Regions from separate parts of the Cellulosimicrobium sp. So1_17 genome, predicted to be linked through region 1. Evidence: predicted binding sites of a transcription regulator. Region 1 holds the regulator's gene; each other region holds the start of a gene.
What was found. Region 1 encodes HrcA, which represses chaperone genes, less so after heat shock. Its sites were predicted from a motif close to TTNGCACTCGNNNNNNNCGAGTGCNAA; they were not measured.
Positions count from the first base shown of each region.

Region 2: a site for HrcA is predicted at 2,915-2,941, ahead of groES (co-chaperone GroES). Genes of this name have one in related genera too.
Region 3: a site for HrcA is predicted at 3,695-3,721, ahead of ACZCLJ_RS17785 (FmdB family zinc ribbon protein). Genes of this name have one in related genera too.

Region 1 covers NZ_CM143702.1:272,820-282,832, forward strand. The annotation lists gene hemW (radical SAM family heme chaperone HemW) at 1-170, shown strand, start outside; gene ACZCLJ_RS01175 (acyltransferase family protein) at 167-2,314, shown strand; gene ACZCLJ_RS01180 (DUF2189 domain-containing protein) at 2,482-3,711, shown strand; gene ACZCLJ_RS01185 (DUF2189 domain-containing protein) at 3,871-4,902, shown strand; gene ACZCLJ_RS01190 (DUF3097 domain-containing protein) at 4,973-5,833, opposite strand; gene ACZCLJ_RS01195 (MFS transporter) at 5,949-7,400, shown strand; gene hrcA (heat-inducible transcriptional repressor HrcA) at 7,485-8,501, shown strand; gene dnaJ (molecular chaperone DnaJ) at 8,596-9,720, shown strand; gene ACZCLJ_RS01210 (16S rRNA (uracil(1498)-N(3))-methyltransferase) at 9,747-10,013, shown strand, end outside.
Region 2 covers NZ_CM143702.1:1,743,147-1,753,159, reverse strand. The annotation lists gene ACZCLJ_RS07745 (hypothetical protein) at 1-396, shown strand, start outside; gene ACZCLJ_RS07740 (glutamate--cysteine ligase) at 404-1,540, opposite strand; gene ACZCLJ_RS07735 (class I SAM-dependent methyltransferase) at 1,544-2,812, opposite strand; gene groES (co-chaperone GroES) at 3,091-3,387, shown strand; gene ACZCLJ_RS07725 (WhiB family transcriptional regulator) at 3,569-3,859, opposite strand; gene ACZCLJ_RS07720 (MerR family transcriptional regulator) at 4,155-5,309, shown strand; gene guaB (IMP dehydrogenase) at 5,414-6,961, shown strand; gene ACZCLJ_RS07710 (flavin monoamine oxidase family protein) at 7,033-8,646, opposite strand; gene ACZCLJ_RS07705 (Rid family hydrolase) at 9,019-9,657, shown strand; gene ACZCLJ_RS07700 (helix-turn-helix domain-containing protein) at 9,720-10,013, opposite strand, start outside.
Region 3 covers NZ_CM143702.1:4,020,430-4,030,442, reverse strand. The annotation lists gene ACZCLJ_RS17795 (5-formyltetrahydrofolate cyclo-ligase) at 1-498, shown strand, start outside; gene ACZCLJ_RS17790 (penicillin acylase family protein) at 1,013-3,559, opposite strand; gene ACZCLJ_RS17785 (FmdB family zinc ribbon protein) at 3,789-4,118, shown strand; gene ACZCLJ_RS17780 (SAF domain-containing protein) at 4,270-4,995, shown strand; gene mscL (large conductance mechanosensitive channel protein MscL) at 5,134-5,610, shown strand; gene ACZCLJ_RS17770 (hypothetical protein) at 5,729-5,962, opposite strand; gene ACZCLJ_RS17765 (hypothetical protein) at 6,119-10,013, opposite strand, start outside.

The DNA.
Region 1 (10,013 bases):
GCGAGGGACTGGACCTGTCGGTGCTCTCGACGGCGGGACGTCACGCCGTCGCCGGGCTCGTCGCGAACGGGCTCCTCGACGGTCGGGCCGCGGTCGCGGGCCGAGGGGTGCTCACCCTGCGGGGACGGTTGCTGGCGGACACGGTGGTGCGGGAGATCTCGGACGAGTGACGACGACCCAGGACGCGACGCGCACGTCTCCGCGTGCGCCCGCGTCCGGGTCCACGCCCGAGCCGCGCCGCGTCGTCGGGCACGTGCGGTCGCCGGTCGCTTCCCGCCGACCGGGACGCCCGACGGTCCGCTACCGCCGCATGGCCGGCCTGGACGGCCTGCGCGCGCTCGCGGTCGCCGCCGTCGTCGCGTTCCACCTGGCACCCGGCGCGGTGCCCGGCGGGTTCCTCGGCGTCGACGTCTTCCTGGTCCTCTCCGGCTTCCTCATCACGACCCTCCTCGTGCGCGACCAGCGCGACCGCCGTCGGATCGGGCTGCGCTCCTTCTGGGCTCGCCGCGCCCGCAGGCTGCTCCCCGCCCTCGTCCTCGTGGTGGTCGTCTGCACGGCGGCCGCCGCGGTCGTCGGGGGCGACGTGCTCGTCGGGATCGGCCCGCAGCTCGTGGGCGCGGCGACCTTCACGAGCAACTGGGTCGACGTCGCGAACGGGGCCACGTACTCGGGTGCGCTCCTGCCGCAGCTCTTCGGCAACCTGTGGTCGCTCGCGGTCGAGGAGCAGTTCTACCTCCTGTGGCCCGTGCTCGTGGTCGTGCTCTGCTCGGTCCGCCCGCTGCGCCGCGCGACGCCGTGGGTCGCGGGCGCGATGGCGCTCGCCTCGGCCGCGCTCATGGTGGTGCTGTACGAGCCGGGGACGGACCCGACGCGCGTCTACGTCGGCACCGACACCCACCTGTTCGCGCTCATGACGGGGGCGGCGCTGGCGTTCTGGCACGTGCGACCCGTCGACCGGAGCGCCTCGGCGGGCACCGACGGGGGCGCTCCGCCCGTCGTGGCCGGGACACGCACCTCCCTCCTCCCGGGCGGGCCGCGCGTACGCACCGACCGGGGGCGGCTCGGGGTCCTCCTCGGCGGGGTCGCCGGCCTGGCCGTCCTCGTGGTCGCGGTCGCGACGCTCCGCTGGGACGCGGAGCTCACCTACCGCGGCGGTCTGGTCGTGTGCGCGGTGGCGGCCGCCGCGCTGCTCAACGCGATCGTCTGCCTGCCAGGGCTGGGAGCGCTGCTCGACAAGGGTCCCCTCGGCTGGGTCGGACGACGGTCGTACGGGCTGTACCTGTGGCACTGGCCGGTGCTGGTCCTCGTCGGCGCGGTGGCCGGTCCCCGCCCGCCCGGCGACGTCGACCCCGTGGTGGTCGCAGTCACCCTCACGGTGACCGTGGTGGCGGCCGCAGCCTCGTACCGGTACGTGGAACGCCCCGTGCTCACCTCCGGCCTGCGCGGCGCGGCGCACCGCCTCGCCCGCACGGCGCGTCCCCGCGCGGGCGAGCAGGGCGCGCTCTCGAGCGCGGGCTGGGCGCTGGCCGCGGCCTGCACCGTCGTCCTCGGGCTGGCCGTCACGGGGGTCGTCGTGGCGCCCGCGACGTCGAGCGTCGAGCAGCAGATCGCCGCAGGGGAGCGGGCCGCGCGCGAGACCCGCGAGGCCGGCTCCGCCGCGTCGGCACCGCAGTCCCTCGCTCCCGTGGCCCCCGCGACCGGGGCCCCGGCAGCCGAGGACTCCGTGCCCGAGGACCCTGCCGGTCAGGACACCGCTGCTCCGGGGCCGCCGGACCCGAGCGTCCCCACGGAGGCAGGCGCTCCCGAGGACCAGGCGCCCCCCGTGCCGCCCGCGGGCGACCAGGTGTCCGTGGTCGGGGACTCCGTGACGCTCGCGAGCACCCCCGCGCTGTCCGCCGCGCTGCCGGGCGTCTACGTCGACGGCGCGGTCTCCCGGCAGATCCAGGACGCCCCGGCGATCCTGGCGGCGCTGCGGGACGCCGGCACCCTGCGTCCCTTCGTCGTCGTCGCGCTCGGGACCAACAGCACCGCGAGCGCCGCGACCCTCGATGCGGTCCTCGCCGCCGTGGGTCCGGAGCGCCGCGTCGTCCTCGTGACGGGCTACGCGGACCGGCCATGGGTGGCACCGACCAACGGCCAGATGGTCGCCGCGGCGAGCAGGCACCCCGGGGTCGTGGTCGCCGACTGGTCGGCGACGGCCACGGCCGACCCCTCCCTCCTCGGCCCGGACGGGGTGCACCCGACGCAGGCAGGGTCGGGTGCCTACGCCTCGGTCGTCCTCGACGGTCTGACGCGGGCCGCCGCCCTCGGGTGACCGTGACGGCGCGGGTGAACCGGGGCCCGGGTCGGCGTTTCGTCTAGCGCCCGCCGGTGTTTGCCGACATCGTGTACCCGACCGCGAAATGTGCGAATGGCACGAGTCCTCCACACCGGGGGACGTCGGTGCGCGCCGGCGGTCGTCGTACCGAACGAGGAGACGCGATGAGCGACACGAGCGCCGGCGGCCCGCCGCGCGACGAGAACGACCCGAGCGTGCCGCAGGAGCCGGGGGCACCCGACCTGCCCGGTGCGGCGCAGCCCGAGCCCGCAGCGCAGCCCGAGCCCGCAGCGCGGCCCGAGCCGGCTGCACCGCTGGACCCGTACACGACCGCCGGCGCGCCCCCGGCCGAGCCGACCTCGTCGGCTCCCGGCGAGCCGACACCGTCGGCGGCTCCTGCCGAGCCCCCGGTCTCGCCCTACGGCGGACCGGACCCTGCCCCGTCTCCCGGGAGCGAGCCGCCCGCCCAGCCCTACGGGTCGCCGCCCGCGGGGCAGCCCTCGTACGGGCAGGGGCCGCCGCCGGGACAGCCCTACGGCCAGCAGCCGGCACCCGGTCAGCCGTACGGCCAGCCCGGCTACCCGCCGCCGGGTCAGCCGTTCGGCCAGCCGGGCTACCCGCCGCCGGGTCAGCCGTTCGGCCAGCCGGGCTACCCGCCGCCGGGTCAGCCGTACGGCCAGCCCGGCTACCCGCCGCCGGGGACGCCCTACGGCCAGGTCGGCCAGCCGGTGCAGATCGGCGAGGCGTTCACGTACGGCTGGAACAAGTTCACGCAGAACGCGGGCGTGATCATCGGCGGCGTGCTCACGTACGTCGCCGCCCTGGCCGTGCTGAGCATCGTGTTCTACGCCCTGCTGATCGGTACCGCCGCGACCAGCATCGACCCCGTGACGAACGAGATCAGCACCTCGGGCGGCCTCGTCTTCGGGTTCGGCCTCTTCGCGTTCATCGCCGTCATGGCCGTGCTCGGGTTCCTCGTGCAGGGCGTGGTCGTCAACGTCTCGCTGCTGGTCACGCGCGGCAAGAAGCTCGAGTACGCCGACTTCTTCCGCCTGCCGAACGTCGGCAACGTCATCCTCACCGCGCTGCTCATGGGGCTGGCGATCGGCATCCTGAGCATCACGATCGTCGGGGGCATCGTCTTCGCGTTCTTCGCCCTCTTCACGATCTTCTACGTCATCGACAAGAACCTCGGGGTGTTCGACGCGTTCAAGGCGAGCTTCACGGTCGTGAGCAGGAACCTCGCGACCGTCCTGCTGCTGTTCCTCGCGGTCTACGCCGCGCAGATCGTCGGCTCGCTGCTCTGCTACGTCGGCCTGCTGGTCGCGCTGCCCGTCGCCCAGATCGCCACCGCGTACGTCTACCGACGCCTCAACCAGGAGCAGCCCGTCTGACGGTCCTGCGCACGACGAGAGGGAGGTGCCGCCCGGCGCCTCCCTCTTCTCGTGCCGGCCGGTCTCTCGAGGCCGCTCGGCGCGCCGGCGAGCGGTGGCCGGCAGGAGCGGTCATCGTAGGAGCCAGGACGCCGTCCCGAGAAGGAGCGAGGTGGACCCATGACGCAGGATCCCGCCAACCCCGGCGACGAACCACGCCGCGACAGCCCCGAGGGGGCCGGAGGCGCCGACCAGGACGCGTCGCAGGCCTCGTCGCCGGCTGGGCCTCCGCCGGCAGAGCCCGCGCCGGCAGAGCCCGCGCCGGCGGAGCCGTCGCCGGAGGAAGGCCCGCCCTCGTACGGGACCTCGGGGGACACGGGAACGCCACCGGACGTCGGCTACCCGCCGCCCGTCGCGGGTGCGCAGGCCGGCTACCCGCCACCAGGCGCCGGATACCCCCCGCCGACCTCCGGCCCGGGAGGCGGCTACCCGCCGGGCGCCACGCCCGGATACCCGCCGCCCGGGGCACCGGCGAGCGGGTACACGGGTCCCGCCTTCGCCGTGGGCGAGGCGATCTCGTACGCCTGGCGCAAGGTCACGTCGAACCTCGGTCCGTGGATCCTGGTCGCGCTGATCCTCATCGCCGTGAACGTCGCGTGGAACCTCATCACGGGCAGCTTCGACCGGTTCACGGACTCCTACGACTTCGGCGACACGAACTTCGCGGCAGTCAGCGGGATCACGGTCACGAGCGTCCTGCTCTCGGTCCTCGGCGCGATCATCAGCTATCTCATCACGGCGTTCCTCACGCGGGGTGCGCTCGACGAGTCGGCGGGGCGGCGGCCGGACGTCGCAGCCTTCTTCCGGATCGGGAACGTCGTCAACGTCGTCCTGGCCGCCTTCCTCGTCACGATCCTCACCACGATCGGCCTGTTCCTGTGCGTCCTGCCGGGCATCGCCGTCGTGATCTTCTCCGCGTTCGTCTACTACTTCACGCTCGACCAGGGCCAGGACGCGATCAGTGCGATCCGGTCGAGCTGGTCGGTCGTCGCGAAGAACTTCGGGTCGGTGTTCCTGCTCCTGCTCGCGCTGCTCGGCATCAACATCCTCGGCGCGATCCCGTGCGGGCTCGGTCTGTTCGTGACGATCCCGCTGAGCTACGTCGCCGTCGCGTTCGCCTACCGCCGCCTCGTCGGCCAGGTGCCCGCCTGACCGTCGTCCACCGAACCGGCCGGCGCCCTGCGGGGTGCCGGCCGGTCGAGTGCGGCGCCGTCACCGAGGGTCAGGGCGCCGTCACGAAGTCGATGAGCTCCTCGACCCGCCCGAGCAGCGACGGCTCGAGGTCCGCGTAGTTCCGGACCGTGCCGAGGATGCGCTGCCACGCGCGCGCGACGTCGGCCTGGGACGACGCCGGCCAGCCGAGCTCGCGCAGGATGCCGCGCTTCCACTCCGTGCCGCGCTCGATCACCGGCCACCGCTCGAGGCCGACCCGCCCCGGCTTCACGGCCTGCCAGACGTCGACGTACGGGTGGCCCAGCACGAGGACCGTCCCCCGCGGGACCGTGCGCAGGGCCGCGTCGGCGAGGCGCTGCTCCTTGCTGCCCGGCACGAGGTGGTCGACGAGCACCCCGACCCGCTGCTGCGGCGTCGGGCCGAAGTCCGCGAGCGCGTCGGCGAGGTTGTCGACGCCGTCGAGCAGCTCGACGACGACCCCCTCGACGCGCAGGTCGTCGCCCCAGACCTTCTCGACGAGCTCGGCGTCGTGCTTGCCCTCGACCCAGATGCGGCTGCCGCGCGCGACGCGGGCCCGCTGACCGGCGACCGCCCGCGACCCGGACGCGGTCCGTGCGGGTGCGGCGGGCGCCCGCGAGGTCACGGGCGCCGTCAGCTCGACGGGCGCGCCGTCGACCCAGAACCCCGGGCCGAGCGGGAACGTCCGCGTGCGGCCCGCACGGTCCTCGAGGACGACGACGTGCATGCCGCCGGACTTCTCGACCCGCACGACCGCCCCCACCCAGCCCGTCTGCACCTCCTCGACGACGAGGCCGCGCTCGGCCGCCTGGGGGCGCGAGACGCGGCGCGCGCGGTGGTGGGGCGTCGCGGGGCCCCCGAGGACGTCGGATCCGTAGCGGTCTGCAGGCACGCAGCCACCCTAGGTTCGGGTGTCGCGCCGCGCGGCGCTGCGACACGCCCCGCACGTCTCGCCGCACCGTCCCTCCGGACGGGCGGACCGGCGTGCCGGGTGGTACGACGGTGCGGTGACCGAGACCCCGGAGCGCGACCGGCAGCGCTGGCGCGTCCTGGCCGTGTGCCTCTCCGTCGGGTTCGTCACGACGCTCGACGTGTCGATCGTCAACGTCGCCCTGCCCTCGATCGAGGAGTCGCTCGACGCCGGCCCGAGCCAGCTGCAGCTCATCGTCGCCGGGTACACGCTCGCGTTCGGCCTGGCACTCGTCCCCGCGGGCAGGCTCGGGGACGCGGGCGGGCGCCGTCGCCTGTTCATCTCCGGGCTGGTCGGGTTCGCGGTGTTCAGCCTCGCGTCCGGGCTCGCCCCGACCGACGACCTGCTCGGCGTCGCGCGCCTGCTCCAGGGTGTGAGCGCCGGACTGCTGAACCCCCAGGTGGTGGGCCTGATCCAGCAGCTCTTCGCCGGTGCGGAGCGCGGGCGGGCGTTCGGCCTGTTCGGCGCCACCATCGGCGTCTCGACGGCGATCGGCCCGCTGCTGGGCGGCGTCATCCTCGCGGTCGCCGGCTCCGCCGACGGCTGGCGGTGGATCTTCCTCGTCAACATCCCCGTGATCGCCGTGCTGCTGCCCTTCGCGTGGCGGCTCGTCCCCGCGCCCACGCCCGCGCGGGGGCGCGGGCCGCGCCGGCTCGACCTCGTCGGGCTCGCCCTGCTCGCCGCGGTGACGGTCGCCGTCATGCTGCCGTTCGTCACGACGACGGGTCGTGACGACGACCCGTCGCGCTGGTGGTGGCTCGCCCTGGGTCTCGCGGTGGGGGTCGTGGCGGTGGCCTGGGAGCGTCGCTACCAGCGGCGGACCGGGGCCGCCGTGCTCGACCCGCAGGTCCTCGGGCTCTCGTCGTTCCGCAACGGTGCGCTGCTCGGCATGGCGTACTTCGCCGGCTTCACGGGGATCTTCCTCGTCGTCACGCTCTACCTGCAGGACGAGGTCGGCTACACGCCGCTCCAGTCGGGGCTCGTCGGGATGCCGTTCGCGGCGGCCTCCGGGGTCTCCGCCTGGCTCGCCGGTCGCGCCGTCGCGCGGCTCGGTCGCCGCCTGGTCGTCGCCGGTCTGGTGCTCGTGCTGGCGGGGATGGTGACCGCGGACGTGGTCGTCCGGACGCTCGGGGACGAGCCCGCCGTCGTCGGGTGGGCGCTCGCGGCGGCTCTGCTGGTCGCCGGGTCGGGCAGCGGCATGGTCATCGCGCCCAACCAGACGCTCGCCCTCGCCGAGGTGCCCGTCGCCAGCGGCGGGGTGGCCGGGAGCATGATCCAGGTGGGTCAGCGCATCGGGTCCGCGGTGGGCATCTCGGTGATCCTCTCGGTGTACTACGGCGGCCTCGCCGCCGGGGCCGACGGCGCGCGGGCGACGGGACGCGCGATGCTCGTGACCATCGGTCTCGTGGCCGTCGCGCTGGTCGTCGGTCTGGTCGACCTGCGTTCGCGCGGAGCGGAGGCAGCCTCGACCCGGGCACCGGCCGCGTAGAGTTGGCACTCGACGGGCGAGAGTGCCGATGCCCCGGGTGCGTGCAGCGCCGGGTGGCGGTACGCGGGGACGCAGGAGGTGGACGTGAGCGAGGAACGCCGGCTGGAGGTCTTGCGGGCGATCGTCGAGGACTACGTCCTCACGCGCGAGCCCGTGGGGTCGCGCGTGCTCACGGAGCGCCACGGCCTCGGCGTCTCGCCGGCCACGATCCGCAACGACATGGCCGCGCTCGAGGACGCCGGGTACATCGCGCAGCCCCACACGTCGGCGGGCCGCATCCCGACGGACAAGGGCTACCGGCTCTTCGTCGACCGGCTCTCGGGCGTGAAGCCGCTCTCCGCGCCGGAGAAGCGCGCGATCGAGACGTTCCTGTCCGAGGGCGTCGACCTCGACGACGTCATCGCGCGCGCCGGACGGCTGCTCGCGCAGCTCACCGGCCAGGTCGCCGTCGTGCAGTACCCGTCGTTGCGCCGCTCGGGGCTGCGCCACCTCGAGCTCGTCCCCGTCGGGCAGGAGCGCCTCCTCGTCGTCATCATCACCGACACGGGGCGCGTCGAGCAGCGCACGCTCGAGGTCGCCAGCGTCCCGGACGAGGGCACGCTCGCCGAGGCCCGCGCCCGGCTCAACGCCGCCGCCGCAGGCAAGCGGCTCGCGGACCTCACCCCGGGGCTCGCCGAGGTCGCGGAGACGTTCCACCCCGACGACGCCCCGCTCGTGCGGGCGGTCGGCGAGCTCGTCGCGCAGACGCTCGCGGAGGAGAGCGAGGAACGCCTCGTGCTCGCCGGGACGGCGAACCTCGCGCGTGCCGGCATGCGCTTCGAGCACGCGCTGCGCCCCGTCCTCGAGGCGCTCGAGGAGCAGGTCGTGCTCCTGGGGCTCCTCACGGAGATGGCCGCCGAGTCCGGCGTCAACATCCGGATCGGTCACGAGAACCGGCTCGAAGGGCTCGTGGAGACGTCTGTCGTCACGACGGGCTACGGTAACGACGGGGACACGGTCGCCCTGGTCGGCTCCATCGGCCCCACGCGCATGGACTACCCCGGGACGATCGCCGCCGTCCGCGCGGTCGCCCGCTACCTGTCGCGGGCGCTCGGCACGTGACCGGCCGCGCAGCGACGACCACCGACGACCGATCGACGACCATCGACCCCGTCGGGCCCGATCCCCGGCGCCCGGCACCAGCAGAGAGTGACGTGTGAGCGACTACTACGAGATCCTCGGCGTGGCCCGCGACGCCAGCCCGGACCAGATCAAGAAGGCCTACCGCAAGCTCGCCCGCGAGCTGCACCCCGACGTCGCGGGGGAGGAGTCGGGCGACCGGTTCAAGGACGTCGCGCGCGCCTACGAGGTGCTGTCCAACCCGGAGAAGCGTCAGCAGTACGACCTCGGCGTGGACCCGACCGCCCCGGGCGGCGGGGCCGGCGGCCCGATGGGCGGCGGCTTCGGCTTCCAGGACATCTTCGAGACCTTCTTCGGCGGCGGCCAGGCGCAGCAGGGCCCGATCCCGCGGGCGCGCCGCGGCCAGGACGCCCTCGTGCGCCTCGACATCGACCTCGCGGAGGCGACGTTCGGCGCCAAGCGCGAGCTCCAGGTCGACACCGCGGTCGTGTGCGGCACGTGCGGCGGCTCGTGCTGCCGCCCCGGGACCTCGCCGCGCACGTGCGAGGTGTGCCACGGCCGCGGCACGGTCCAGCGCGTCGCGCGCTCGTTCCTCGGCCAGGTCATGACGAGCGCCCCGTGCGCCGCGTGCCAGGGCTTCGGCACCGTCATCCCGGAGCCGTGCGCGGAGTGCTCGGGCGAGGGCCGGGTCCGCAGCCGTCGCACGATCAGCATCAACGTGCCCGCGGGCGTCGACACCGGGACGCGCATCAAGCTCACGTCCCAGGGCGAGGTCGGCCCGGCCGGCGGTCCGGCCGGCGACCTGTACGTCGAGATCCGTGAGCGCAACCACGACACGTTCGTGCGCCGCGGCGACGACCTGCACTGCACGCTCCAGGTGCCCATGACGGCGGCCGCGCTCGGCACCGTCCTGGAGCTCGAGACCCTCGACGGCGCGCAGGAGATCGACCTGCGCCCCGGCACGCAGCCGGGTCAGATCGTCACGCTGAAGAACCTGGGAGTCGGGCACCTCCACGGCGCGGGTCGCGGCGACCTCAACGTGCACATCGAGGTCCAGGTCCCCACGGCGCTCGACGAGGAGCAGGAGCAGCTCCTGCGCTCGCTCGCGACGCTGCGGGGCGAGGAGCGTCCCGACCCGCGTCTGTCCGCCGCGCACCCGGGCGTGTTCTCGCGCCTGCGCGACAAGCTCTCCGGACGCTGAGGGATGCCCGTGAGCGAGCCGCGCCCGTGAGCGCCCCCGTCTTCCTGGCCGAGACCGGCATCGACCGCGTCGCCCCCGGCGACCGGTACGTCCTCGACGGTGCCGAGGGGCGCCACGCGGGGGTCGTGCAGCGCAAGGCGCGCGGCGAGCGGGTCGACGTCGTCGACGGCGACGGCGTGCGCCTGCGCTGCGTCGTCGAGGACGCCGACGCGGGCACGGTGACGCTGCTCGTCCAGGAGGTGGACCGCGAGCCGGCGCCGGACGTCGTCGTGACGCTCGTGCAGGCGCTCGCG
Region 2 (10,013 bases), 1.5 Mb from region 1:
AACTGCGGGATGGTGCACGTCGAGGAGCACGACGCCTATGAGGACGGCGTGGCGGGCTGCTTCCACCCCTCCTACCCGCGGACCCTCTTCGTCTGGTGGGCGGACGGGGCCGACCCCGCGACGAAGGAGTTCCTCCTCGCGCACGAGCTGTCGCACATGATCCAGTGGTGGCACGACTTCGACGTCGTGCAGTCGGCCGTCGACTCGGGGTTCGCCGAGGACGACGAGTGGCAGCGTGCGGTCGAGACCGACGCGTCGTGCCGCGTGCTGTCGTGGGGCGGGTACTCGCGCGAGGCGGCGGACCGGTCGTCGTCGCCGTGCGGCACGAACGAGTGGTCCGAGGGGTGGCTCGCGGAGCGCGCCGCGGAGCGCGGCGTCGTCCTGCGGGACTACTGAGGGCGGTTCACAGCGGCCGGCCGGCGCGCATCTCGGCGACCAGCGAGCGCACGACGGCGTCCAGCTCGCCGCCGTTGCGCCGTGCCACGGCGCGCTGGCGCTGGTACGACGCGCCGCGCCGCAGGATCGTGCGGACCCCGTCGAGCTCGTCGAGGCACCCGAGCCGCGCGGCCACGGGCTCGAGCTCGGTGAGGAGTCGTGTCACGGCGTCGGTGACGAGCTCCTCGTTCCCCGCGCGGTCGAGGATGATGATCGCGTCCATGCCGTAGCGGGCCGAGCGCCACTTGTTCTCCTGCGCGAACCACGGGGGCAGCGTCGGCAGCTCGCGGCCCTCGTCGAGCAGCGTCGAGAAGTGCTCGACGAGGCAGTGGGTCAGCGCGGCGAGGGCGAGGAGCTCGGTGATGTTCGTCGTGCCGTCGCAGATGCGGGTCTCGAGCGTGCCGAACCGAGGGGCCGGGCGCAGGTCCCAGCGGATCTCGCTGAAGTCGTCGATCACGCCGGTGTGCAGCATGTCGGCGACGTAGCCCTCGAGGTCGGGCCAGCCCTCGAACTGGAACGGCAGACCTGCGGTGGGCAGCTGCTGGAACATCAGCGCGCGGTTCGACGCGTACCCCGTGTCCTTGCCGCCCCAGAAGGGTGAGCTCGCGGAGAGCGACTGCAGGTGCGCGAAGCACGTGAGCATCGCGCGCTGGATCGGCAGCACCTTGTCGCGGTCCTCGACGCCCACGTGCACGTGCACGCCGTAGATGAGCATCTGCCGCCCCCACCACTGGGTGCGGTCGATGAGGGTGGTGTACCTCTGCTTGTCGGTGACCTTCTGCTGCGCCCAGCGCGCGAAAGGGTGCGTGCCCGCGCACATGAGCTCGACGCGCAACGGGTCCGTGACGGCGCGGATCTCGTCGATCGAGCGCTCGAGGTCCCTGCCCGCCTCGCCGACCGTGCGCCGCACGCCGCTGACCACCTCGACCGTGTTCAGCAGGAGCTCCTGCTTGATGGACGGGTGCTCGCCGCCCCCGGCGGGCCGGACGGCGTCGAGCACCGTCTGCGCGACCTGCCGCAGGTCCCCCGAGTCGGTGTCGACGAGCGCGAGCTCCCACTCGAGGCCGACGGTCGAGCGCTCCGAGCGGGCGAAGGGGATCTCCACGGGTCAGCCCTCTCGCCCGGTCGCGATGGGCCGGTCCAGGGGGTCGACGACGAGCACGCGCTGCTGACCCCCGACCCGTGTGAGGACCAGCGTCGCCTCGGCGTCGCCGGTGAGCGCGAGCTGCTTGCGCAGCTGCTCGGGCGTCACGGCCGTCCCGCGCTTCTTGATGGTCAGGCGCCCGACGCCGCGCTCGCGCAGGTACGCGCGCAGCCGCTTGAGGCCGAACGGCATGGTGTCGAGCACGCGGTACCCGCGCGCGAGCCCGGCGGCGAGACCGTTCTCGCCCACCGGGGCGGGGGAGTCCGTCGTGACGTACGCGATGGTCCGGTCGAGGAGCCGGCCCTCGAGCTCCGCCGCCGCGTGCGCCACGAGACCCGCGCGGATCACCGCGCCGTCCGGCTCGTACAGGTAGTGCCCGACGTCGCCGGCGTCGGCCGTGACGTCGGCGTCGCCCGGGCGGTGCGCGAGCGCACGCGCGACGGTGTGCTCGGTCCCGTCGGCGTCGGTCCGGGTCGTGAGCACGAGCGCGGCGCGCCCGGGCCCCTCAGGGGCGAGCGGACCGAACCACAGGGCGGCCTCCACGACGTCGCCGTCGACGGACACCCACTCGGTCTCCGCGTCGGCCGGCAGCCCGTTGTGGGAGATCCCGGGACCGACCTTGATACCCACCGCCGGGACCTGGTCGCGCAGGGCCCACACGGCGTCGAGCGGCGGGGCGTAGGCCCGGGGGTCGAACACGCGCGACCCGGAGCGGGTGCGCCGCGCGGGATCGGCGTAGACGCCCTCGACGCCCTCGGCCGCGAGGTCGAGCGCGAGCCCGTCGCCGTGGCGCACCTCGGCCTCGGGGAAGTGCCGCAGGTTGACGGTCGCGAGGGCGGCGGTGAGCTCGTCGACGTCGGTCGCCAGCACGTGGAGGCCGGTCCCGGCGAAGGCGAGCGAGTCGGCGCCGATCCCGCACGTGAGGTCGGCGACCTTGGTGACGCCGACCCCGAGGTAGCGCTGCGCGTGCCGGACCGCGACGACGAGCCGGGTCGCCTGCTCGAGGCCCGGCTGGGTGAAGAGCATCCCGTCGGCGAACGCCCCGAACTTGGCGCGTGCCGCGGCCCGCAGGCGCGACTGCGTGAGCGCGGCCGCGGCCAGGTCGGGGTCGACACCCTTCGCCCGCAGGCCCGCCGACAGGACGAGGGCCTGGTGCTCGTCGTAGGGCGGCAGCGCGCCGAGCAGGGCCCAGCCCTCGGGGCTGAGCAGCTTCGACAGTGCGGCGGCGTCCATGCGTCGATCCTTCCACGGACGTGCGCCCGCGTGCGCCCGGGACCGACGAGGTGCCGATCGGCGAGCGCGGTGGTCCGTGCTGCGTCGCCCTGCGCGAACACGCTGGCACTCGCCTTGACCGAGTGCTAACCGCGACCTAGATTGGGCAGCGGGTCGGCGCCGTCAGCGACGGTGGCCACCCCACGAGCGACCCGGCTGCCGGCACCCGCGACGACGGCCAGCCACGGTGCGCTCGACCCAACCGTCAGCAGTTCTCATCGCGAAAGGGGAGGTCCGACGTGTCGGTCCCCATCAAGCCGCTCGAGGACCGGATCGTCGTGAAGGCCCTCGAGGCCGAGACCACGACCGCATCCGGCCTGGTCATTCCGGACACCGCCAAGGAGAAGCCCCAGGAGGGCGAGGTCCTGGCCGTCGGTCCGGGCCGTGTCGACGACAACGGCAACCGCGTCCCCCTGGACGTGACCGTCGGCGACAAGGTCATCTACAGCAAGTACGGCGGCACCGAGGTCAAGTACGGCGGCGAGGACTACCTCGTCCTGTCCGCGCGCGACATCCTCGCCGTGGTCGTCGGCTGACGCAGCCGGCACCGAACGCCACAGGGCCCCGCGACCGTCATGGTCGCGGGGCCCTGTCGTGCCGCCGACGGGTCGCCCCACCCGTCGTGGCGTGCCGGCGCGCTCGTGGTGAGCGCGCGCACCGACCGGTCTGCCGTTCCGTTGCGGTGCGTCGTCGGACCGCAACGGTCAGCCGTCGGGGTCAGCCCGTCTTGCGCGCCGACCCGGCGAGGATCGCCGCGCGCTCGTCCTCGCTCAGTCCGCCCCAGACGCCGTAGGGCTCGCGCACGCGCAGCGACTGCTCGCGGCACTGCATCATCACCGGGCACGAGTGGCAGATCGCCTTGGCGGCCTCCGCGCGTCGTCGTCGCGTCGAGCCTCGCTCGCCCTCGGGGTGGAAGAACAACGTGTCGTCCTGATCGCGGCACGAGCCCTGGTACTGCCATTCCCAGAGTTCCATCACCGGTCCGGGGAGCCTCGAGATCTCTGCCATGGCGAACAACCTACAAGCGTTGCAGGGGTTGTTCAAGTCCCTGTGTCGATCTCGTGAATCCGCAGGTCGTGGCGAGGTCTCGACGCGCGTGCCTCCAGCATCGCGCCAGGCGACCGGTCGCGCGGGCGCGACCTCGGGCCGGGAGACGCCGGCGGCGCGATGCCACGACGGCCTGGCGCGTTCGTCCGCACCGTGAACAAGTGCTGCACAGCGCGCGGCGCGAACGAGGTCACGGTGTGGTCGAGGTGGGGTCCGGCGAGTGGCGGGACCTGGTGGTGATCGGCAGAATCGATCCATGACCTCCGTGCGGTCCGCCCCCGACCCCGAGGGAGCCCGACCGACCATGTCCCACAGTCCCGGTCTCGCCGTCGCCGTCGTCGCCCGACGCCTCGGCGTCGCTCCGGCGACCCTGCGCACCTGGGACAGGCGCTACGGGCTGGGCCCCTCCGAGCACCAGGCGGGCTCGCACCGTCGCTACACCGACGACGACGTCGCGCGCCTGTTCATCATGCGGCGCCTCACGCTCGAGGGCGTGGCCCCGGCGGACGCCGCCCGGAACGCCCTCGCGGCCGACGGCGACGAGCTCGCGGCCCACCGTGGGACGAACGCGACCCTCGAGTCCGTGGACGCGACCGTCGACGCCGACGACCTGGACGGTGCCGACGACGCCGACGAGGACGACGAGGACGACGGCGGCCCGGCCCCGCGGGGCGTCGGGCCGCGGCCGTTCCTGCGCGCCGTCCCGGGCGGGGAGAAGCGCGGTCCCTCGGCACCCCGGATCGGCGGGCTGCGCGACGCGCGGCCCGTGACGGTCTCCGACGCCGTCGACGCGGCCATCGCCTACGACCAGCGCACGTGCGACCGCCTGCTGCGGATCCCGGCGGGCGTCGACCCTGCCGACTGGTGGTCCGACCTGGTGGAGCCGGCGCTCGACCGTCTCGCCGAGCGCACGGTCCTCGCGACCTCCGGCGAGGTGCCCGAGGTCGTCCTCGCGAACGCGACGCTCGGTGCGCTGCGCGAGTACACGCAGTCGCGCGAGGACGCGATCGTCGCGGCGGGCGGCCCGCCGCGCAACCACCCCAGCCGCATGCGCCGCATCGTGCTGGTGTTCGCCGCGCCCGACGAGCCGCTGCCGCTCGCCGCGCACGCGCTCGCGGCCGCGCTGGGAGCGCACGGCGCGATGGCACGGATCGTCACCGGTCCGGCGAACGTCCACCGCACGCTCGAGCTCGTGACGATGGTCCGCCCCGCGGCCGTCGCGATGGTGACGACGCAGACCCGGCCCGACCTCGGGATCGTGCACGCCACCTTCGAGGCCAACCCCGGTCTCCCGGTGTTCGTCGGCCTGCCCAGCGACGACGTCGCAGCCGACCTCCCGCTCGCCCCGACGGTGCACCGCGTGCGCAGCTTCCCGGGGCTGCTTCACGAGCTCCTCGCCGTCGTGCGCTGACCACCGCGCCTCGGCCGGACGGGGCCCGCCGGGCACGCGGCGGGCGAGCCGGGGACGGTTCTCGTGCGGGAATACCGGGCGGCCTCGCGGCGTAGAATTCGGATGTGACCGCCTCGCCCGCCCTCGGTTCCACGCCCGCCCCCTCGCCCGTGCCCGGGCACGACCCGTTCGGCTTCCTCGGGCTCACCTACGACGACGTGCTGCTGCAGCCCGGCTACTCGGACCTCGCGCCGTCGGACATCGACACGACGACCCGCCTCACGCGCGAGATCTCGATCCGCGTCCCGCTGGTCTCGGCGGCCATGGACACGGTCACGGAGTCCCGCATGGCGATCGCGATGGCACGTCAGGGCGGCATCGGCGTGCTGCACCGCAACCTCTCCATCGAGGACCAGGCCTACCAGGTCGACCTGGTGAAGCGGACGCAGACCGGCATCATCTCCAACCCCGTGACGATCGGGCCGGACGCGACGCTCGAGGAGCTCGACCGGACGGCGGGGGAGTACCGCATCTCCGGCTTCCCGGTCCTCGACGCGCAGCAGCGCCTCGTCGGCATGGTCACCAACCGGGACCTGCGCTTCACGCCCGTCGCCGAGTGGGCGACGACGAAGGTCGACGAGGTCATGACGCGTCAGCCGCTCATCACGGGCCCGTCCGGCATCTCGCGCGAGGACGCGACCGCCCTGCTGCGCAAGCACAAGATCGAGCGGCTCCCGCTCGTCGACGCGGACGGGCACCTCACCGGCCTCATCACGGTGAAGGACTTCGTGAAGTCCGAGCAGTTCCCGAACGCCTCGAAGGACGGCCAGGGACGCCTCCTCGTGGGCGCGGCGATCGGCTACTTCGGCGACGCGTGGCAGCGTGCCACCACCCTCATCGAGGCCGGGGTCGACGTGCTCGTCGCCGACACGGCGCACGGCAACGTCCGCATGCTCATCGACATGGTCCGCCGCCTCAAGACGGATCCCGCGACGCGCGACGTCCAGGTCATCGGCGGCAACGTCGCGACGCGCGAGGGCGCCCAGGCGTTCGTCGACGCCGGTGCGGACGCCGTCAAGGTGGGCGTCGGGCCCGGCTCGATCTGCACCACGCGCATCGTCACGGGCGTCGGCGTCCCGCAGGTCACGGCGGTCTACGAGGCGTCGCTCGCCGCCCGTCCGGCAGGGGTCCCGGTCATCGCCGACGGCGGCATGCGCCACTCGGGCGAGATCGGCAAGGCGATCGTCGCCGGCGCCGAGGCGGTCATGCTCGGCTCGATGCTCGCGGGGACCGAGGAGTCGCCCGGCGAGACGATCCTCGTCCACGGCAAGCAGTACAAGGCCTACCGCGGCATGGGCTCGATGGGCGCGATGTCGTCGCGCGGCAAGAAGTCGTACTCGAAGGACCGGTACTTCCAGGCCGAGATCACGAGCGACGACATGATCGTCCCGGAGGGCATCGAGGGTCAGGTCCCCTACAAGGGCACGCTCCAGGCCGTGTCGCACCAGCTCGTGGGTGGGCTGCACCAGACGATGTTCTACGTCGGCGCGCGCACGGTCCCCGAGCTGCAGGAGAAGGGGCGCTTCATCCGCATCACGTCCGCGTCGCTCAAGGAGAGCCACCCGCACGACGTGCAGATCACCGCCGAGGCCCCGAACTACTCGGGTTTCTGAGCCTCACGTCGGGACCAGCCCGCCGTCCGACCCGTCGTCGTGACGGGAGCGGACGGCGAGCGACGGCGACCTCAGGACGTCATGACCCGCGTGTGGAGCGCCTGGACGGCGTACCGGGCGGCCCAGAACGCGCCGTGCTGCCACGCCGAGATCTCGGACATCCAGTCGCCCGCGAAGTAGACGTTCCCGGCTCCCTGCTGGAGCTGCTTGAAGCGCGACGACTGCGTGTTCGGGTACGCCCACGCGCCCTCGATGTAGGGCACCTTGTGCCAGGCGATGGAGAACGAGCTCTCCAGCTCGGTGCGGTACTTCTCGCCGTGGATCTTCACGCCCTGCTCGACGGCCCGGAGCTCGCGCTGCTTCGGAGCCATGTCGCCGTACGTGCGGGCGTTCGTGCCCGTGTTGTAGTAGCCGACCATGAGGCCCTTGCGCTCGCCGTAGCCGTAGGACGGGTACCAGACGTGGGCGAGGTCCATGTCGGTCTCCGTGATGCCGCCGAAGATGCGGTGGTCGTCCTCCCAGAACCGGGACCGGTACTGCAGGCCGATCTTGCCCGCCGGCGCCCCGACGGCGAACTCGCCGAGCGCCGCGTCGATGTCCGGGCCCCAGTTGGTGGACCAGCGCCGCATGAGCCCTGCGGGTGCCGAGACGACCGCGAAGTCCGCCTCGACCTGGCGCGCCTTCCCGTTGTGCGCCGTGTACGTCACCTTCACGCCGCCGGGGGTGTTCTCGACGCCCGTGACGGGCGAGTTGAACTGCACGTTCTGCTTGCCGATCGCCCGGACGAAGTAGTCGTAGGTCACGTCCATACCGCCCTTGGGCTGGAACATGAGCATCGACTGCTCCCAGTTGATCTCGAACGGGAAGTACATCCCCATCCGCGAGCCGAGCACCTCGGAGACGCTCCCCGGGCCGGGCAGCGGCGTGCCGTGCTCGTTCCACGCCGACGGGTAGACGGAGTACCCGCGGTTGTCCCCGCCCTGGTACGTGCCGTCGGCCTTCAGTGAGCCCCAGCTGCGCAAGAACGCGCGGAGGTTCTCCTTGTCGGCGGCAGTCAGCTTCTGGTCCAGCGCACCCTGGTCGGTCGCGTAGGTGAGGAGCTCCGACGTGTAGCCGAAGACGTCGGCCTTCGCGGTCCGGTACCGGACGGGGTTCCCGGGGGTCGCGCCGGTGCGCTCGTTGTAGAGGTACGCGTCGGCGTTCGCGTTGGTGAAGACCTCGTAGGGCACTCCCAGCTCGCGGAGGTAGTCCATCGTCACCATCCACTGCGCGATGCGGCCGGCCCCGGCGTTCATGTAGATGTTCTTGTCGAAGCGGGCCGTCTGCTTCACGCCGTTGACGTCGGTCTCCGAGTCCCCGCCGCGGATGGTCAGCGTGCGCCCGCCCGGACGGTGGCGTGCCTCGAGGACCGTGACCTTGTAGCCGGCCTTCTGCAGCTCGTAGGCCGACGCCAGGCCCGCGGGCCCCGCACCGACGACGACGACCTTCTTGGCGGAACGCCCCGTCAGGGTGAAGTCGCTCTTCGTCGGGGCGATCCAGGACTCGTTCCGCGGCTGCGCCGCCGCCGTCGGGGCGAGCCCGACGGCACCCATCGTGGCGAACATGACGCCCGCGCCGGACGTGGCGCCGACCGCCTGGAGGAAGTTGCGCCGGGAAAAGCCGGTCGTGCTCTCGTCTGTGACCATGGGGCTCGGACCTCTCGTCGTGAAGCCTGACGGACGGCCCTCCCGGCCCTCGATGCCGGGTGCCGCCGTCAGCACCGCCGCTGACGTTAAGGACGTCACGTCGCCGGCACGGGTCCGGCGCGTTTCGCGTCGGTCAACGACGCACGGACCTCGTAAACGTCTCGTTTCGCACCGTCGGATCAGACCGTCGTCCCGTCGGGTCCTCGCGCGGGTGCCGGTGTCCTCCGCGGGCCGCCGTGAACCCGCCACGACACGTGGGCGACACGAGGGCGAAACGCCCGGTCGTTACGTTCGCGGCTTCCGGCCGAGGCTCTCGGCCCGGACGCGGCGGGCGCCAGGGCGGCGCCCGTCTCTCCCCTCCTGGAGGCACGCATGAAGAACCGTACGAAGGTCGTCCTCGCCGTCGCCCTCACCGCGGCCGTCGCGGTACCCGGCACCGCCGTCGCCGCCGGCAGGCTCTTCGAGCCGAGGCCCACCGAGTCCGTCTCCTTCATCACCGGCGACACCGCGTCCATCGCGGACGGTGTCGCGTTCGGCAAGAACGTCGCCTGGTACAAGTCGTCCGGTCTCGGTCCGTCGGCGTTGAACCGCGCGCCCGGCGCCACCGCGGAGCAGCGGTACATCCCGACCGACGTCTTTCCCGGCGGGACGCTCCCGGCCGGCGTGACGATCACCGAGGCGCAGGGCATCAACGTGCTCATGCGCATCGGTGAGAACCTGGAGAAGGCCGGACTCTCCTACGACGACGTCGTCTCGATGCGCGTGTTCCTGCAGAACCCGGCCGGTGCGGAGAAGATGGACTTCGCCGGCTGGAACCGCGCGTACCGGCAGTTCTTCGCCAACACGAACCTCGCCACCGGCGCGACGATGGACGTCCAGCTCGGCTCGGCCACGACGAAGCCGATGGTCGTCAACGAGGCGCGGCCGTCGCGCTTCGCGCTCGAGATCGAGAACCTGCCGGTCGACGGCTGGCTCGTCGAGGTCGAGGTCGACGCGGTCTACCCGAAGTGACGACCGCGGCCGGCCTCCCGGGACCCCGGTGAGGCCGGCCGTGGCGGGCGCAGGGTGCGTGGTCAGTCCCGGAAGACCTCGATCTGTGCGCCGAGCTCGCGCAGACGCTCCGTGAGCTGCTCGTAGCCGCGCGCGATGATGTCGACGCCGCGCAGCACGGAGGTGCCCTTGGCCGCGAGCATCGCGAGCAGGATCACGACGGCGGGCCGCAGGGCGGGCGGGCAGCTCACCTCGGCACCGGACCAGCGCGTCGGCCCGGTCACCTGGAGCCGGTGCGCGTCGAGCAGGCGGACGTCGGCACCGAGGCGCGTGAGGTCCGTGAGGTGGATCGCCCGGCCCTCGTACACCCAGTCGTG
Region 3 (10,013 bases), 820 kb from region 1:
ATCGCGGACGTGATCGAGACGATCCCCGAGGTCGCGGCGGCGACGTGCGTCGCGACCTACGCCGCCCGCCCCACCGAACCCGGCACCGCCGAGATGCTCGAACGGCTCGCCGCGCGCGGCGTGCGCGTGCTGCTGCCCGTGCTCGGCGCCGGGCTGCAGCGCGACTGGGCCGAGTACGCCGGCCCGGCGGACCTGCAGGTCCGCGCGCCCGGCCGCCCGCCCGAACCCGGCACCGCACCCCTCGGGCCCGAAGCCCTCGCGCTCGCCGACGTCGTCGTCGCGCCCGCGCTCGCCGTCGACTCGCGCGGCGTACGGCTCGGCCAGGGCGGCGGCTGGTACGACCGCGCCCTCGAGCACACCCGGCCCGGCGCCAGGGTCGTCGCCGTCGTCTTCCCCGAGGAGGTCTACGACGCCGACGACCGCCCTCTCCCCCTCGAACGGCACGACAAGACCGTCGACGCCGTCGCCACCCCCCTCGGCTGGCGCTGGCTCCCCTGAGCCCTCGTCGTCGCCGCGCTCCCGTCGTCGGTGCGCGCTGGTCGTCGGTGCACGCGCGTGGCCGGGCTGGGTGGCCGGACCGGGTCACGCGCTCGGGCTGCCGCGCCGTCACCTCCGGCCCGTCGTCCTCGCTTCACGCGCGCGGCTCTACGCCCTTCGCACGTCACCCGCCCCGACCCTCGTCGTCTCACCCCGGTCGTCCCGCACCAGGCCGTGACGAGCACGACGCGCCCGCCCCGTCGGCCGGCGGCCACGCGCACCACCAGCCCGCGTCACGCCGTCGCGCGCCGACAGGCACGACCGACCCGCACCGTCGGGCGGTGACGGGCAGGACGAGCGGCGGGGTCGAGGTGTGTGCGAAGGGCGTAGAAGCGCGCGCGAGAAGGCGACCCGACAGGAGGTGGCGACGGCGCGCCAGCCCGAGCACACACCTCGACCCCGCCGCGGACACGACCACGAGCGCGCCAGCCCAAGCACACATCTCGACCCGCCGCGGACGCGACCCGAGTGTCCGCTACGGGACGAGCGTCAGCTCGTCCGTCCCCGCGTCGGCGACGGCCTCGACGGTGAAGGGCCAGGCGAAGGTCTCGCCGCGCGCCCAGGTGCCGAGCTGGTCGTCGTAGTGCTTCGACGCCGGGTGGCCGGACGCGCCCGTCACGGTGACCCACGTGGAGCGGTCGAGATCGGCGAGGTCGACGACCATGCGCATGGACGGTCCGGCGGTCACCTCGAAGGAGCCCGACGCCGCGTCCCAGGCCGTCGCGTTGACGATGGACGAGCCACCAGGCATGCCCACCGGGTCGGGGTTGACGTAGTCGCGCACGGGCGCCGGGATCGACGACCCGCCCAGGACGGGGTGCTCGAGCGCGAGCTGGTGCAGCTTGCCCCACGCCCAGTCGGAGGGCTGCTTGCTCTGCTCGACGGTGAGGTCGAGCCGGGCGGAGATCAGGGCCTGCGTCAGCACCTCGTCACGGGTCTCGACGACGCTCACGGTCTGCCGGTCGTCCCAGAACGCGTCCGTGGGGTTCTCGACGAGCCGCTGCACGACGGCGAGCCACCGGCTGCCGCCGCTCGGCCGCGCGGACTCCGGCAGCTCGTCCCAGAACGTCAGCTCGAGCAGGTTGCGCCACACGGCGGCGAAGTACGCCGCGGCGGCGGAGTCGGTGTCCGTCCGGTAGTCCCAGTCGGCGAGGAGCTCCTGGCCCTGGGCGGCGAAGTCGTCGTCGATGTCCTGGTCGAGCAGGATCGGGACGAGCGCCTCGGCGTAGGGGCTGCGGTCGTCGACCTGGATCTCGTTCATGGTGTCGACGTCGACCGCCCGCCCGGCTGCGATCTCCTCCTCGAGGAGCTGGCGGATGCGCTGGGAGCGGTATCCGTAGTCCCAGTCCGTCGTGAGGAACGGTTCGAGGCCGGCGGGCAGCACGGCCTGGTTGGCAGCCACGACGAAACCCTCGGCGGGGTCGACGACGCGCGGCATCTGGTCGCTCGGGACGTAGCCCTGCCAGTCGTAGCGTGGGTCGGACCCGTCGCGGGGCCACGTGCCGTCGGACGGCACGGCGGCGTCGGGCACCGTCTGGCGGACCGGGATCTTCCCGGGGGCCTGGTAGCCGATGTGGCCGTCCGCGGTGGCGAAGACGATGTTCTGCGCGGGCACCTCGAACAGGGCCGCGGCGGCCTGCATGTCCTCGGCGTTCGCGGCGAGGTTGAAGGCGAAGACCGCGTCGGCGGTGCGGCCGGGCTCGAGCGCGGTCCACTGGAGCGAGACGGCGTACTCGCCCAGGCGTGTGTCCGGAGCGGGGGTGTCCTCGGCGGAGGCGGTCGCGGGGACGACGGTCGAGACGATCGGGCCGTGGACCGTCGAGCGGATCTCGAGCTCGACGTCGTCCCCGCCCGCGACCTCGAGGGTCTCGGTGCGGACGTCGAGCGGCTCCCACGTGTCGCCGCGCAGGTAGGTGTCGTCGCGCACGCGCTCGACGAAGAAGTCCGTGACGTCGGCGCCCATGTTGGTCAGCCCCCACGCGAGCTGGGCGTTGTGCCCGATGACCACGCCCGGGAACCCGGCGAAGGAGAAGCCCGCGACGTCGAAGGCGCAGTCGGGGCCGACGGTCGTGCAGTGCAGTCCCACCTGGGCCCAGATGCCGGGAGCGGAGAGGCCGAGGTGCGGGTCGTTCGCGAGGATCGGCTGCCCGCTCGCCGTGTGCTCGCCGGAGACGACCCACGAGTTCGAGCCCGTCCCCTCCCCGCGCCCGATGAGGACGGGGACGGCGGCGAGCGCGCGGTCCGCCGACGCGACGGCGGCCTGCAGACCCTCGGACGAGTACGTCTGCGCGGCCTCCGGCGAGAGCTCGGCGGAGACCCGCTGCGGGTTCTCGAGCTCGCCCGGCTGGAGGATCGGCGCGTTGACGTCCGAGGGGTACGCCGGGAAGAGCTCGGCGACGCGCGCGGGGTCCTGGAGCGTGCCGTACGCGAGCGCCCGGTCGAGCTCGTCGTCGTAGTTGCCGCGCAGGTCCCACGCCATGGCCTTGAGCCACGCGAGCGAGTCGATGGGGTCCCACGGCTCGGGCTCCGCGACGTCGACCTGCAGGCCGAGCACCGTGTACTCGAGCGCGACCTCGCCCGGGCTGCGGTTCTCGAGGTAGGCGTTGACGCCCTCGGCGTAGGCCTGGAGGTACGCCTTCGTCTCCGGGGCGACGATGTCCCACTCCTGCTCGGCGACCTCGCGCCACCCGAAGGTGCGCGTGACCTTGTCGGCCGCGATCGCGTCCGGGTTGTCGCCCACCAGCTCGGTGAGCCGTCCGGACGTGACGTGCCGGCGGTAGTCCATCTCGAAGAAGCGGTCCTGCGCCTGGACGAAGCCCTGGGCGCGGAAGAGGTCCTCGGGGGTGTCGGCGTAGATCTGGGGGACGCCCTGCGCGTCGCGGAGCACCGTGACCTCGGCGTCGAGCCCGGTGAGCGTGATCTCGCCGCCCGTCTGCGGCAGCGGCCGGCGGACCGTCGTGACGACGAGCACGGTCACCGCCACGAGCACGACGACGAGCAGGGCAGCGACGGCGACGAGCACGCGCCGGCCGGTGCGCCGCGCCGGGCGCGTGCCGGTCACGGTCTCAGGGTCGTCACCGGCAGGCTTCTCGACGGGTTCGTGCGCAGACACGGTGCGAGACTACCCCGGCCGGGGTCCACGCCCGCCCGCGTATGATTGGCACTCGGAAGATTCGAGTGCCAGCGAGTGTTGACCTGGCGGCAGAGGCCCGGCCCCCGTCGAGTCGCCGTCACGTGAACGAGGAGAACCCGTGCCCACCTACGCGTACACCTGCACCGCCTGCGGTCACGCCTTCGACATCCACCAGTCCTTCGCGGACGACGCCCTCACGGTCTGCCCGGAGTGCTCCGGGCGCCTGCGCAAGGTGTTCTCGTCGGTCGGCGTGACCTTCAAGGGTTCCGGCTTCTACCGGACCGACTCGCGCTCCGGCGGGAAGTCCGGGTCGGCGTCCACGAGCGCGAAGAGCTCGTCGAACGGCAGCGCGAGCAGCCCGAGCACGTCGTCCGGGTCCTCCTCGGACGGCACCTCCTCGAGCTCGTCCTCGTCGACGAGCTCGACCGCGAGCACGCCCGCCTCCTGACCGGTCCCGGTCAGCCGCGCGGCAACCTGCCGCGCACGGTCGACCACAGGCCCGCGTCGTCGGCATCGCCGCCGCCGTGACGGGCCTCACCACCGCCGTCGTCCCCAGGGACGACGGCGGTCCTGCGCCGCTCGCCGCTACGGTCGCGGCCATGGTCTCGACCCCTCGACCCGGCGGCTCCCTGCCCGACGACGCCCGTGCGCGTGCCCGCTCGGCGCGCCGTCGTGCCGGGGTGCTGTGGTGGCGCCTGCGGTTCGCCGTCGCCGCGCTGTGCTGCGGCGTCGCCGCGGCCACGGCCGTCTCGGCACTGAGTCCTGATCCTCCGCCCACCGTCCCCGTCGTCGTGACCGCGCGCGAGGTCTCCGCCGGTGCCGAGCTCGCCGCGGCGGACGTCCGGGTCGTCGACGTCCCCGCTGACCTCGCGCCCGAGGCTCTGCGGTCGCCGGACGACGCCGTCGGACGGTCCGCCTCCGTCCGTATCGCGCCGGGGACCGCGCTGCAGGAGTCGCTCGTCGCTGCGGGCGACCTCGTCTCCGCGGCGCCGCCCGGCACGGTCGTGGCTCCTGTGCGCCTCGACCCCGGGATCAGCGGGCTCCTCGCCGCCGGCGACCGGGTGGACCTGCTCGTCGCGTCCGCCGTTACGGGCCTGACCGGCGTCGCCGGCGAGCCCGCGCCGGCCGACGGTGCGAGCCCCTACCTCGCGCGGGGCGCCGTCGTCGTGCCCGGTCGACCGGGCGAGTCGGCCTCGGGTGGGTTGCTCGGCTCGCCGACCGTGACCGGTGAGCAGGTCACGCTCGTCGCGGTGCTCCCGGAGGAGGCGGAACGGCTCGCGGCCGTCGCGGGCTGGGGCCAGGTGACGGCAGTCCTCGTCCCGTGAGGCCGCCGTCGCAGCCTGACGCACGACCGTCCGGAGCCCGAGACCGCTGTTGCCGCTCGTCCGACCCGTTGCGAAGATCGTTCCTGCACTTGTCGTGGCGCCGCTGCCACGCGGACCAGCGACAGGAGAGGTATCTGCATGAAGGGCGTGTTCAACGGGTTCAAGGAGTTCGTGCTCCGCGGGAACGCGATCGACCTCGCGGTCGGCGTCGTCATCGGTGCGGCGTTCGGCGCCGTGGTCACCGCGATCGTCGACGGGCTCATCAGCCCGCTCATCGCGGCGCTCTTCGGTCAGGTCGACCTCACACAGGTGGCGACCTTCGAGGTCAACAACGCCGTCTTCAGCCTCGGCCTGATCCTCGACGCACTGTTCAAGTTCCTGTGCGTCGCCGCCGCGGTCTACTTCGTCATCGTGCTGCCGATGAACCACCTCGCCGCGCGACGCAAGAAGGACGTCGAGCCCGAGCCGGAGGCCCCGGCCGAGGACGTCCGCGTCCTCCAGGAGATCCGCGACCTGCTCGCCGCGCAGGCCGGCGCACCGGGTCAGGGCGGACCGGGCTCGCCCGGTGCAGGACCCACGGGCGGCCCGCTCGGCGGTCCCACCGACCGGTTCTGACCGGCTCCGACCGGAGCTCTCGGCGGAACGAGGCCCTCGGCGCACCGCGTCGAGGGCCTCCTCGTGCCCGCCCCGCCGCGGTCCGTGCCCACGGCGCGGCCGCCCCGGTTCGTGCGTGTCAGTGCTTCCCGTAGTGCGGGGGCACGTCCTGCAGCAGTCGGTCGTCGTTCTGTCCACTGCCTGCGCCGTCGGTCGTCGCCGGGTCCCCCCAGCCGCCCGGGCGCTCGTCGTCGCTCACCCCGGCAAACGCCGCCGTCTCCGTGCCGCGACGTACCGCGCGGCGAGGCCGCCGGGCGCCGGGACGTCCCGGCGTCGGCTCCTGGGAGGTGTCGTCGTGCGGGGCAGAGGTCACGGGACCATCGTCGCACCGTGCGGGCACGCGCCACCAACCTGTCAGGGGTACGGGTCACCCCGGTGACCCCTCGCCCTGACACCCTCGCCGAGCCACCACCGTGTCAGGGCCACGGATCACCCCCGTGACCCCTCGCCCTGACACGGGCGCGGGCTGTCAGAGGTCGTCGTCGCCGTGGTCCGCGTCGTCGTCGAGCACCGGCACGACGACGATCCGGTCGCCACCACCGGTCTGGGCCACGCCCCCGGTCTCCGGCAGGCGTGCGTCGCGCACGTCCTGCACGACGCGCCGGATGCGCTCGGCCTCCTTCGCGGGATCGAGGAACGCGGCGGCCGACCACACCTGCGCGACGGTCCAGCCGATCCGTTCGAGCCGCTCGGCGGTCTGGCGGTCGCGCACGCGGACGCTGCGCTCGGCGACGTAGGCGGTGTCGTCGGTGAGGACGGCGACGAGCAGCTCTCCGGGCAGGTCGGGGTGCCCGACGACCAGCGGGATGCGGTCGCCGTCGCCGACGCCGTAGTCGGTCTCGACCACGAGCCCGGCGCGCCACAGGCGCTCCGCGAGGTCGAGCACGAGCCGGTCGGGGGTGCCGCCCACGTCGACGCCGTTGCCGAGCGTGACCTGGTCGGCCACGCCGTTGCGCTGCTCGGCCAGGTCGAGCACCTCGGCGAGCAGCTTCGCGCCGCCGCCGCGCAGGCGCTCGGGGTCGAGGTCGACCGCGGCGAAGCAGGACACCACGTGCAGGCGCCTGCGCGCCGCGCCGACGGTGTCGAGCAGCATCGCCTCGCTGCCCGGGGTGTTGAGGATGCCGAAGCGGTGCAGGACGCGGCCGTGCGGCGTCCGCCCGAAGCCGACGGACAGCACGATCGTGTCGCGCACGAGGCCGGCGACGCCCGAGACGTCGGCGACGACGACCGGTTCGGGCCGCGACGCGGAGAAGAAGCCGGCGAGCGCCGGGTTCTGCCGCACCTCGACGAGCAGCGCCTCGCGGATGCGGTCGGCGTGCAGCTGCGTGACGGTGACGATCGCGAGCGACTCGTCGGGCCGGGTCAGCGCGTGCTCGATCGCGACCTCGACGACGCGGTCCACCTCGACCTGCGTGCTCTCGACCGCCCCGGACGTCGGGTCGGGCATCCCGGCGCCGTCGACGACGTCGAGCCGGACGAGGGCCTCGGCCCGGGGCAGGGGCGCGGGCCGCAGGACGCCGGCGTAGCCGTGCTCGGCGAGGAAGGTCGTGACGTACGGGTCCCGCTGCGAACCGTCCGCGAGGAGGGTGACGGTCGGGAGCAGGTCGGCCAGGTCGTGCACCGTCGACGCCGAGGACGCCCGCGGGTCGCCGACGGCGACGACCTGGCGCCCGCGCGCGAGCGCCGAGAGGACGAGCTCGACGGGAGCGTGCTCGATCGCGTCGAGCACGACGAGGTCGACGGTGCGGGTGGGCGGCAGCAGGTGCGGCACGAGCGTGGGCGTCGCGACGACGACGGGCCGCAGGCGCCGCAGCACGTCCGGGTGCTTCTCCGACGTCTCGCGGAGGCTGACGAGCCGCCCTTCGAGCAGCTCGGTGAAAAGGTCCTCGGCCTCGTCGCGGTGCTCGCGCATCGCCGTGGCGAGGTGCTCACGCACCGCGACGCGCACGGGGGAGGCGAGCGACGCGACGTGTGCGCGGTCGAGCTCCCGGAAGCGCCGCGCGAGCGCGTCGAGCCCGGCGCCGTCCTGCCCGGCGAGCGCATGGTCCTGCGCGAGGACCTGCTCGAACACCGAGCTCCACCACGCGAGCTCGAGCTCCGGACCGACGAGGTCGGTCTCGACGCGCCGCTCGGCGAGGTCGGCGAGCAGGTCGTCGAGCCCGGCGGCGGAGAGCCGGCGCAGCACCGCCGTGCGGGCGGGGAGGCGGTCGAGCGACTCCGTGTCCTCGGCGAGCGTGTCGAGGCGCGCGGCGAGGTCGACGAGCGGGAGGTCGAGCAGCCCGGCGCCCTGCGGCGTGCCCGCGAGGACCGGTTCGATCTCCTCGACGTCGATGCGGACGGCCTCGTGCGTGTCCTCGATCGCCGCGAGGCCCTCGGGGAGGCGCGGCCAGCCGCCACCCGGTGCCTGCCTCTGCCAGACCGCCCGCTGTGCCTGGACCTCGACGAGGGCGGCATGCAGGTCCGGGACCCGGACGCCGGGGCGGACCATGTCCCGCGCCTGGCGGCGCAGGCGGCGGCGCGCGAACCATCCCATGTCGACGCCGTGCGCCTCGCGCCACTGGCGGGTGGCGGTCGCCTCGACCATGTCCTGCGCGGTGCGCTCGAAGATCATCGGCTGGAACACGTCGAGCGTGCCGCGCATGCCGCCGAGCATGCGGAGCTGGTCGCCCCACTGCCGCAGCGTCGTGGCAGGCGTGAGGCCGGTGACCTCGGCGACCCGCTCGACCTCTGACCGCAGCTGCGGGAGCGTGTGCGTGCGCACACGCTCGACGCGCACCAGCACGTCCTGCGCCTCCTGCCGGGTCGTGAGGTTCGCCCCGTACCAAGGGGTCGACGTCGCGCGCGTCGTGAACGCCCCCAGCTCGGCGGCGTCCCGCAGGTCGTCGGCGAGCTGGTCGCGCTGCTGCCCGACGGCGAGCACCACCTCCGGGGCCAGGCGCACCGTGGTGTCGGGGGCGGGCCGCTCGGCGACGATGCGCGCGAGGGCCTGGAGCGCGTCGTAGGCCGAGACGCTCCACGGCTCGCGGACCAGGTGCAGCGCCTCGATGTACCCGGCGAGCCGGGCCCGGGAGCCGAGCAGGGCGTCGCGCGTGCGCTCGACCGCGTCGTCGGCCGCGGGTTCCGGCTCGGTCGCCATCGCGGACAGCAGGCGGTGCGAGACCGTGGCGCGCCAGGTGGGGTCGGGGGCGACGTCGAGCACGAGGCCGCCGAGCCCGAGGCTCTCCAGACGCGCGACCAGCGCGTCCGCCGCGCGCCGGTGCCCGGGGACGTACAGGACCTGGCGGCCGCTCGCCGCGGCCTCGGCGACGACGGCGGCGAGCGTCCCCGCGACGTCGGACCCCGCCGGCGCGTCGACGAACAGGTGGGAGCCGCTCGCGAGCGCGTCGACGACGTGGCGCTGGGACGGGTCGAGGTCGCCGACCCCGCGCTCGAGCTCGGGGTCGGCGTCGCCGACGCGTGGGCCGGGCAGCTCGCGCCGCACGGTCGCCGCGACGTCCTCGTCCCCAGCGAGCGCGGCGACGATCTCGTGCCGCTCGAGGCCGGCCACGAGCTCGTCGAGGTCGTCGACGAGGACCTGGCCGGGGTGCACGAACGTGCCGGCGAGCACGCGGTGCGTGAGGCCGAAGTCGTCCAGGACGGCGCGCCCGAGCGCCGCGATGCGGTCCGTCGCGTCACCCGGGTCGAACCCGGCACCGGTGAAGGTGCTGCGTGCGAGCGTCACCGGGTCGAGCAGCGCTCCGTGGGCACGCAGCGTCCGGGCGAGGAGCGGGTTGATCTCGGCGGTCGGCTCGAGCGTGAGCTCGTAGTCCGTCTCGCCGTCGCCGCGCGGCGTGATCGTCAGCGGTCGCAGGAGCACGGGGGCCCGGACGGTGCGCACACCGGCGTCGGCGGGCTCCTCGGCGGGGGCGTCCGAGCCCGGCTCCCCGTCCGCGGCCTGCGCGCCCGGGTCCTCGCCTTGCGCCGGCAGGGCCGCGGGGCGCGCGTCGTCGGACGCTGCGGCGGGCACCGCACCGGAGTCGGAGCCGGACACGTCGGCAGAGCTCGTCACGTCGTCGGGCCCGCCGTCGGTCACGTCCGCCGGGGGCGCTGAGACCTCGATCGTCGCCGTGCCGGGCCGCGACGCGCGGCCGGCGACGCGCGCGAGCGCGCCGACGTCGTCCGCCGGCCGGGAGGGCGACGGCTCGCTCTCGGTCCAGGTCGCGACGCCGATCGCGAGGTACGTGGGCGCGACACCGTAGCGCTGCGCGTGCTCGGCGGCGCGGACCACGACGGCGCGTGCCCGACGCCGCGCCGCCGGGAGCGAGCCGCCCTCCCGGAACAGGTTGGACAGCCGGGTGGGTCGGCCGGCGAAGAGCTGCGCGACA